DNA from 2 places in the Roseixanthobacter finlandensis genome. Region 2 is predicted to be linked to the other one. Evidence: riboswitches for the same ligand, from Rfam matches in the RefSeq annotation. Region 2 holds a riboswitch; the other holds the start of a gene.
What was found. A riboswitch is a leader RNA that binds a small molecule or an ion and turns the genes downstream of it on or off. The one in region 2 is predicted to bind thiamine pyrophosphate.
Positions count from the first base shown of each region.

Region 1: linked by a shared signal. The riboswitch ahead of thiC (phosphomethylpyrimidine synthase ThiC) and the one ahead of thiO (glycine oxidase ThiO) in region 2 are both predicted to bind thiamine pyrophosphate.

Region 1 covers NZ_CM195536.1:2,763,178-2,767,586, reverse strand. Annotated here, with positions in the region: gene thiC (phosphomethylpyrimidine synthase ThiC) at 1-1,862, opposite strand, end outside; TPP riboswitch at 1,958-2,092, opposite strand; gene V5G24_RS12975 (thymidylate synthase) at 2,281-3,075, shown strand; gene V5G24_RS12970 (protein-methionine-sulfoxide reductase heme-binding subunit MsrQ) at 3,165-4,055, shown strand; gene V5G24_RS12965 (hypothetical protein) at 4,123-4,409, shown strand, end outside.
Region 2 covers NZ_CM195536.1:3,660,307-3,664,715, reverse strand. Annotated here, with positions in the region: gene amaB (L-piperidine-6-carboxylate dehydrogenase) at 1-369, opposite strand, end outside; gene V5G24_RS17360 (NUDIX domain-containing protein) at 511-954, opposite strand; gene V5G24_RS17355 (glutathione S-transferase family protein) at 1,029-1,634, opposite strand; TPP riboswitch at 1,872-1,971, shown strand; gene thiO (glycine oxidase ThiO) at 1,960-3,171, shown strand; gene thiS (sulfur carrier protein ThiS) at 3,174-3,398, shown strand; gene V5G24_RS17340 (thiazole synthase) at 3,493-4,296, shown strand; gene V5G24_RS17335 (thiamine phosphate synthase) at 4,319-4,409, shown strand, end outside.

The sequences.
Region 1 (4,409 bases), 900 kb from region 2:
GCCGAGGGCGGTTCCGCAACGTCGGGCGCGGGGGCGTAGATCTTGCCGCCGCCGTCCCGGAATTTCTGCGCCATTTCCGCCATGCCCGCCGCCGCCTGGTTGTCGGCTTCGGCGCGGGCGATGTCGCCGGCCTCGATTTTCAGCTCCTGGGAAATCTTCATGGAGCAGAATTTCGGCCCGCACATAGAGCAGAAATGCGCCACCTTGGCGCCTTCCGCCGGCAAGGTCTCATCGTGGAACTGCTCTGCCGTCTCCGGGTCCAGGGAGAGCGCGAACTGGTCGCGCCAGCGGAACGAGAAGCGGGCCCGGGAGAGTGCATCGTCCCGGATGCGCGCGGCTGGATGCCCCTTGGCAAGATCCGCCGCATGGGCGGCGATCTTGTAGGAGATAACGCCGGTCTTCACATCGTCCCGGTTGGGCAGGCCGAGATGCTCCTTCGGCGTCACGTAGCAGAGCATGGCGGTGCCGAACCAGCCGATCATCGCCGCACCGATGGCCGAGGAGATGTGGTCGTAGCCGGGGGAAATGTCGGTGACCAAGGGCCCGAGCGTATAGAAGGGGGCCTCGTGGCAGATCTTCAGCTGCTTTTCCACATTCTCGCGGATGAGGTGAAGCGGCACATGGCCCGGCCCCTCGATCATCACCTGGCAATCATGCCTCCAGGCGATCTCGGTGAGTTCGCCCAGCGTCTCCAGCTCGGCGAACTGGGCGGCGTCATTGGCGTCCGCGATGGAGCCGGGGCGCAGGCCGTCGCCGAGCGAGAAGGCGACGTCATATTGGGCGAAGATCTCGCAGAGTTCCTCGAAATGCTCGTAGAGGAAGCTTTCCTTGTGATGCGCGAGGCACCATTTGGCCATGATCGAGCCACCGCGCGAGACGATGCCGGTGACACGATTGGCGGTCAGCGGCACATAAGCGAGGCGCACGCCGGCATGGACGGTCATATAGTCCACGCCCTGCTCGGCCTGCTCGATCACCGTGTCGCGGAAGATCTCCCAGGTGAGGTCCTCGGCGACCCCATTCACCTTTTCCAGCGCCTGGTAGATCGGCACCGTGCCGATGGGCACCGGGGCATTGCGGATGATCCATTCGCGGATGGTGTGGATGTTCTTGCCGGTGGACAGGTCCATCACCGTGTCGCCGCCCCAGCGGATCGCCCACACCAGCTTGTCCACCTCCTCGGCAACCCCCGAGGTGACGGCGGAATTGCCGATATTGGCGTTGATCTTCACCAGGAAGTTCCGGCCAATGGCCATCGGCTCGGTTTCGAGATGGTTGATGTTGTTGGGGATGATGGCGCGGCCGCGCGCCACTTCCTCGCGCACGAATTCCGCCGTGATGTCGGTGGGAATGGCGGAGCCGAGGCCCATGGCCTTGTGGTGCGGATGGGCGCCGCCATTGGCGCGTGCGAGATTTTCGCGCGCGGCCACATATTCCATTTCGGCGGTGATGATGCCGGCGCGGGCATAGGCCATCTGAGTCGGCCGCTTGCCGGGCTTCGCCTTCAGCGGCTTCCTGCCGGTGCGGTCGAACGCCGGGAGGTGGCTGGTCTGGCCCGGCTTCAGGCCGTCGTCTTCCGGCTTCTGCGCGCGCCCTTCCACTTCCTCGACATCGCCGCGCTCGAGCACCCAGCCGCGGCGCAGCTCGGCGAGGCCCTTGGTCAGGTCGATCAGGGCAGCGGGATCAGTGTAGGGGCCGGAGGTGTCATAGACGCGCACCGGGCGTTCGGCGGGATCGGACAGGCTGATCTCCCGCATCGCCACCTGGACGTCGGGACGGTCGGCGGGAATGAACACCTTGCGGGATTGGAGCAGGGGGCCTGTCGTCACCTTCAAGGATGAGGTGGAGGCTTCGTCGAGCATACGGATCTCCTTCAAGCTCGCGCTTCAAATGAGATCCGGGAATTCGAGCTTAGGAGACGGGTGGCCTCCGGGTGGGATTCGCGGGGCGAATCGTGGCGGAGGCCTATTCCGATCCCTTCGCCGGCATGACCCGGATCAGGTTCGAAGGGTCATCGCGGCGCCGGCGGTCGTGACGACCGATCCGGAAGGCGATCTCTCAGCCCCCTCGCGGGGCTCCCCTTGGAATGCGTCCACAGTGGGCAGCCGATTGATCCATGTCAACGCTGCGACGCAGCGAAGCTGGAGCGAAGGGATATTGCGTCGCAACACGAATTTGTGTGGGTCCGGAGGCGGCTTCGCGACCTGCGGCGATGACTTTTCCTGGTGGAGTGCATAAATCTCGCGGAGAAGCACGGAATTGGGACGGAGAAGGGCTGAGATGCGCCAGTACCACGACCTTCTTCTGCGCATTCTGGCCGAGGGCGTCCGCAAGGAGGACCGGACCGGCACCGGCACGCTCTCCGTGTTCGGCCATCAGATGCGGTTCGATCTGGCCGAGGGCTTCCCCTTGGTCACCACCAAGAAGCTGCATCTGAAATCCATCGTCCACGAGCTGCTGTGGTTTCTGGCGGGCGACACAAATATCAGATATCTCAAGGAAAATGGCGTTTCCATCTGGGACGAATGGGCGGATGCGACCGGCGATCTCGGCCCGGTTTATGGCCATCAATGGCGCTCCTGGCCGACCCCGGACGGCGGGGTGATCGACCAGATCGCCCAGGTCATCTCCGACATCAAGCGCAATCCGGATTCTCGGCGCCTGATCGTAACCGCCTGGAACCCGGCCGATGTGCCGAAGATGGCGCTGCCGCCGTGCCATTGCCTGTTTCAGTTCTATGTCGCGGAAGGCAAGCTTTCCTGCCAGCTGTACCAGCGCTCCGCCGACGTATTTCTCGGCGTTCCTTTCAATATCGCGTCCTATGCCCTGCTAACCTCCATGGTCGCGCAGGTGGCCGGACTGAAAGCTGGAGAATTCATTCACACGTTTGGTGACGTCCACCTTTATTCCAACCATATGGAACAGGCGCGGGAGCAATTGTCCCGTCCCCTGCGTGCCTTGCCGCGCCTGGTGCTGAACCCGCAGGTGCGCGACATCTTTGCATTCCGCTATGATGACGTGGTGATTGAGGATTATAATCCTCATCCTGCCATCAAGGCCCCCGTCGCTGTATGATGTGCGGCCTCACGGGCTTGTGTCATGATGGGTCGTAACTTTGGCGCGGCGTTTTGCGTATCTTGAGCGACAGCGAGAGAATACGCATCATGGCTTTGTTTCACGAACGCAACGGCAAATTCAGCCCGGAACTGACGCTCACTCTTCTAGGGGCGGCGATCCCCGTACTGTGGTTGGCGGGGTGGGCGCTGGCGGGCGATCTCGGGGGGCGGCCGGTTGCGGCGGCGATCCATTTCACCGGCCTGTGGGCGGTGCGTTTCCTGCTCCTGAGCCTCGCCGTCACCCCGGTCCGGCGCCTGTTCCATTGGCCGAAGCTGGTCCTGGCGCGCCGCAATCTCGGTCTCGCGGCGCTGTTCTATGCCGTGTTGCATCTCGGATTGTTCGTGGTAGATCAAGGCTATAGCTTTACGGCGGCGGGGCGTGAGATCGTCTTGCGCTTCTATCTCACCATCGGGGCGGTGGCGGTTGCCTTGCTGCTGGCGCTGGGGGGCACCTCGTTTGATCGCATCATCCGCCGCATGGGGGCAAAGCGCTGGAACGCCCTGCACGCCAGCGTCTACGCCATTGCAATCCTTGCCATTGCCCATTTCCTGATCCAGTCGAAGCTGGATGTGACCGAAGCCGTCATGATGGGCGGCCTGCTGATCGTGCTGTTCGTCTATCGCATCGTCTTCCATTTCTCGAACCGTGTGGGACCCCTGCTGTTCGCCGGCGTGACGGTGCTCGGCGCGGTGCTGACGGGGCTCGGCGAAGTCGCCTGGTACGGGCTGCTGACCGGCGTGGATCCCTGGCTGGTGGCGGCGGCGAATTTCCAGCCGCAGCTTGGGGTTAGCCCTGCCGCATGGGTGCTGATCGCGGGCCTTTCGCTGGCGCTGGCGGCAGCGGTGCGGCAGCTCCTGTTTCCACCGGCAAAGGCCGCGCGGGCCAGCAAGCCGGCGGCCGCGAAAGCCCCGTCGCCGCAGTCCACATTCGCCGGATAAGCCTCGCCGCGATCCGTTTCGGCAGGCCCACCGGTAGGCTAAGCTCGCACGGGATCGGGGGTGGGACATGGACAAGAAAATTAAGGGAATCCTGTGGTGGGCGTGCCTTTGCGCGGCACCCCTTGTTCTCGCCGGCATGGAGCTTTTCCATCCGGCGGGCTTCACCAGCAGCCCGGGCATGTATGCCTATCTGTGCACGTCCCAGCCGTTTGACCCGCGCTATTGGGCGCTCGGTTATTTCGGGCCGACCTGGTGGTTCACCATGCACATGGTTCAGCTTCCGATGCTCGGGCTGGTGTCGGTGGGGCTCTGGATGGCCGTGGAGGGGATTGAGGATGGCCTTGCCTGTCTCGC
Region 2 (4,409 bases):
GCCGGTGGCGAAGTCGCAGATGTCGATCATCTCCTGCACTTCGCCCAATCCCTCGGAGAGGATCTTGCCCGCCTCCAGCGTCACCAGGCGGCCGAGATCGGCCTTGGCGGCGCGCAATTCTTCGCCCAGCAGGCGCACCAGTTCTCCCCGGCGCGGGGCGGGCACGGCGCGCCAGGCGAGAAAGGCCGCATGCGCCGCGCCGATCGCCGCCGCAACATCGGGCGTTTCCTGCAGGGCGGCGACCTGTTCGCCGGTGATCGGCGATCGCGCCAAGAGCGTGCCGCCGCGCAGGGTTTCGGGCGCAATCCCGAGGCGGCCGAGCAGGGCGGCGATTTCCACGGCGGGGGAGGGGGCGGAGGTCACTTCCATCGGAAAGCTCGCGAATGAGAAAGGCGACGGGTCGCGGACAGGGGGACTGAGGAGAGGTCGGGGCAGGGAGGGGCGGCCGGTGCGTCCGCGCGGGCCGGCCGACCGGCGCGGACCTGCCCCCGCGGACCTGCCCCCGCGGATCTACCAGCGCGGATCTGGCGGCTGGTCACCTTCGATCTCGGCGAGACGGCGCAGGGTGCCGGCGGTGACATCCTCGGGCAAAGCGTCGCGTGGGAAGAAGCGCACCTCGCGAATCTCCAGATTGGGGCCGGGCAGCGCTTCGAAGGAGAAGCGCGGCACGATATAGCAGGCCACATGATCGCGTCCGCCGACGCGCGGATTGAAATAGAGCCCCTGCAGCACCAGCGGGCCCTCGGCGGTGACGGCCGCTTCTTCCATCAGCTCGCGCCGGGCCGCCTCTTCCGTGGTTTCGCCCACATCCACGCCGCCGCCGGGAAAATGCCAGCCGGGCGTATAGGAATGGCGCACCAGCAGGACGCGCCGCGCGTCGTCCATGACGATGGTGCGCACACCGAGGGTGAGGCCGTGGCGCACGCGCCGGATGAGCGGAAGCAGAGGCAGCATGGCCGCCTTATAGCGCGTCCGCGCGCGCCTGACAGCGGGAGCCTTCCTCCCACGCACAGGGCCGGCGCGCGGCCTCACGCGGCGAGCGCCTCCGCCTCGATGGCGTTGGCGCGCTGGAACGCCGGGCGCGCCTCGCAGCGTGCCACATAGGCGGTGAACACCGGCCGGGGCTCGATCACCTTGAGAAGCGTCAGCCCGTACCAGACATTGCTGCCCACCATCACGTCGGCGGCGGTGAACTGTTCCCCCAGCAGATAGGGTCCCGGCGCCAGCGCCGCTTCCAGCACGTCCATGACGCGCTCGAAACTGCCCCAGCCGGCGGCCCGGCTCGGCAGGTTCACCCCGGCGAGCTTCTGGGTGAAGGCGGCTTCCATGCAGGCGGCGTCCCAGAACAGCCATTGCAGATAGCGGCCCCGGCGCGGGTCGCCGATCGCGGGGGCAAGATGGGCCTCCGGTGCCTTCTCCGCGACATAGAGGCAGATGGCGCCGCTCTCGGCGATCCGCGCGTCGCCATCCTCCAGCGCCGGCACCTTCATCATGGGATTGATGGCGCGAAACTCCGCCGAGGCGATGAACGGCCCGTCGAGCGGCACCAACTGGCGCTCATAGGGCAATCCGGCCTCCTCCAGCAGCCACAAGGCGCGGAACGCGCGGGTCTGGGGTGCCCAATAGAGTTTCATCGCCATGTTCCCAATCGCCTCTTGATGATAGGAACATAACAAGAACATTTTAGCGAGTCGAGGCCCGGTCGCGACATGATTCAGGCCGTCCACAGGCCCCGCGCCGGTGCGCGCCGTGCCGCAATTGCGGCACGCTTGCGAAAAAGCTATGGGACGAAACGCCTTGCATCGCTTCGTGACGGTTCGATGCGAATTTTTGAGTTTTCCTTGCCGCTGGGGCGCAGAGCGGTGATAGTATCAGACGGCCTGGGGTGCCGCGCGTCACGTGCGGCTGAGATCATACCCATCGAACCTGTCTGGGTCATTCCAGCGTAGGGAGGAGCCGATGAGCACCCGCTTATCGTCCCAGAATTTATCGTCCCAGAATAATGTGTCTTCGCAAATTGAGCCGGCCCGCAGCGATGCCGCGGGAAAACGCGTCGCCATCATCGGCGCCGGCGTCATCGGCCTCGCCATCGGCTGGCGTCTCGCCCAGGCGGGATGCAAGGTCGAGCTGTTCGACGCCGGTCTTGCCGGTTCCGGCGCCAGCCATGCCGCCGCCGGCATGCTCGCCGCCTGCGCGGAAGCCGAGCCGGGAGAGGAAGGGCTGCTCGCCCTCAACCGCGCCAGCCAGACCCTTTGGCCTGCCTTCGCGGCGGATCTGGAAGCGGCCAGCGGCATGGATGTGGGCCTGCGCGAGGAGGGCACGCTTGTCGTCGCGCTCACCGCCGATGACGCCGCCAAGCTGCGCCACCAGCACGCTTTTCAAAAGAGCCTCGGCCTGCCGGTGGAATGGCTGACCGCCGCCGAGGCGCGCCGCAAGGAACCCCATCTCGCCCCGAAACTGGCCGGCGCGCTGTGGTGTCCGCAGGATCATCAGGCCGACAACCGGCAAACGGCTACGGCGCTGAAGGTGGCGGCGCTCAAGGCCGGCGCGGTGTTGCACGAGCATGCCAAGGTGGAGCGGGTGGAAACCCGCGACGGCAAGGCGCGCGGCGTCGTGGTCGCCGGCGTGTTCCATCCCGCCGATACCGTGGTCCTGGCGGCGGGCGCATGGTCGCGCGGGGTCACCATCGCCCCGGCCGTGCCGCTTCCGGTGCGCCCCATCAAGGGGCAGATGCTGGCGCTGCGCATGGATCCGGCCGCGCCCCTGCTGACCCATGTGCTGTGGGGGCCGGGCACCTATATGGTGCCGCGCAAGGACGGGCGCCTCATCATCGGCGCGACGGTGGAGGAGAAGGGCTTCGACACCGACATCACCGCCGGCGGCCAGCTGGCGCTGCTCACCCATGCCTGGCGCTGCGTGCCGACCATCGAGGAGCTGACCATCATCGAGCAATGGGTCGGCTTCCGCCCCGGCAGCCGCGATGATGCCCCGATCCTGGGCGCGAGCGAGGTGGAGGGGCTGATCCATGCCACCGGCCATCACCGCAACGGCATCCTGCTGCTGCCGGTGACCACCTCCACCATCTGCGCCCTGGTGCTGGACGGCCGGACCGACCCGCTCATCGCGCCGTTCGGGGCCGAGCGGTTCGCGGCGCGCGTGGCGGCGGAGTGAGGATGATGGAAACCGGAACCCTGCTCGATCTCCAGGTGAATGGCGCGCGCGAAACCCTCGCGGTTGCCACCATCGCCGATCTTCTGGACCGCAAGGGCGTGGATGCGGCCCGCAAGGGCATCGCGGTGGCGCTGAACGGCGCCGTCCTGCCGCGCGCCCGCTGGGCCGAGCACAAGCTCGCCGCGGGCGACGCGGTGGAAATCATCCAGGCCAAGCAGGGCGGCTGATCCGCCCGCGAAACAGAGGCCAAGCAGGGCGGCTGATCCGCCCTGCCAGACACAGACGAGCGCCCGCCGCATCGCGCGGGCAAAGAGAATGACCATGAATGCTTCCCTGAACGCCGCCGCTGCCCCCAATGCCGACCCGCTGGTGATCGCCGGGCGCAGCTTCACGTCGCGCCTGTTCCTGGGCACGGCGGGCTATCCGAACCAGAAGGTGTTTCTCGATGCGCTCGCCGCCTCGGGTGCGGAAATGGCCACCGCCTCGATCCGCCGCATCAGCCTCGCGAGCTATGAGGAGAGCCTGACCGACCTACTGTCCGGCCGGGTCCACATCCTGCCCAACACGGCCGGCTGCCAGACCGCGAAGGACGCGGTGCTCACCGCCGAATTGGCGCGCGAGGCGCTGGAGACCAATTGGGTGAAGCTGGAGGTGATCGGCGATCGCGAACTGCTCTATCCCAATGTGGAAGAGCTGCTGAAGGCGACCGAGGATCTGGTCAATCGTGGCTTCGTCGTGCTGCCTTATTGCAATGATGATCCCGTCACCTGCCAGAAGCTGGCCGATCTCGGCGCCGCCACCGTGATGCCGCTCGGCTCCATGATCGGCACCGGGCTCGGCATCGCCAATCCGCACATGATCGAGCTGATCTGCGCCCGGTCCCCGGTTCCGGTGGTGCTGGATGCCGGCATCGGCACCGCCTCGGACGCGGCGCTGGCGATGGAGCTTGGGTGCGCGGCGGTGCTGCTGAATACGGCGGTGTCCAAGGCGCACGATCCGGTGCGCATGGCCGCCGCATTCCGGTACGCGGTGGACGGCGGGCGGCTCGCCCGGCTGTCGGGGCGTATCCCCAAGAAGCTGCATGCGGAAGCCTCCAGCCCGGAATTCGGCCTCGTCGGCAGCTGAGGGGCTGAGCTAGGCTGGATTCATGCTGCCGCAGCCGCCCATCCTGCTGATCACCGACCGCACGCAGGCGCGCGCGCCGCTGCCGCACGTGGTGGCGGCGGCGCTGGACGGCG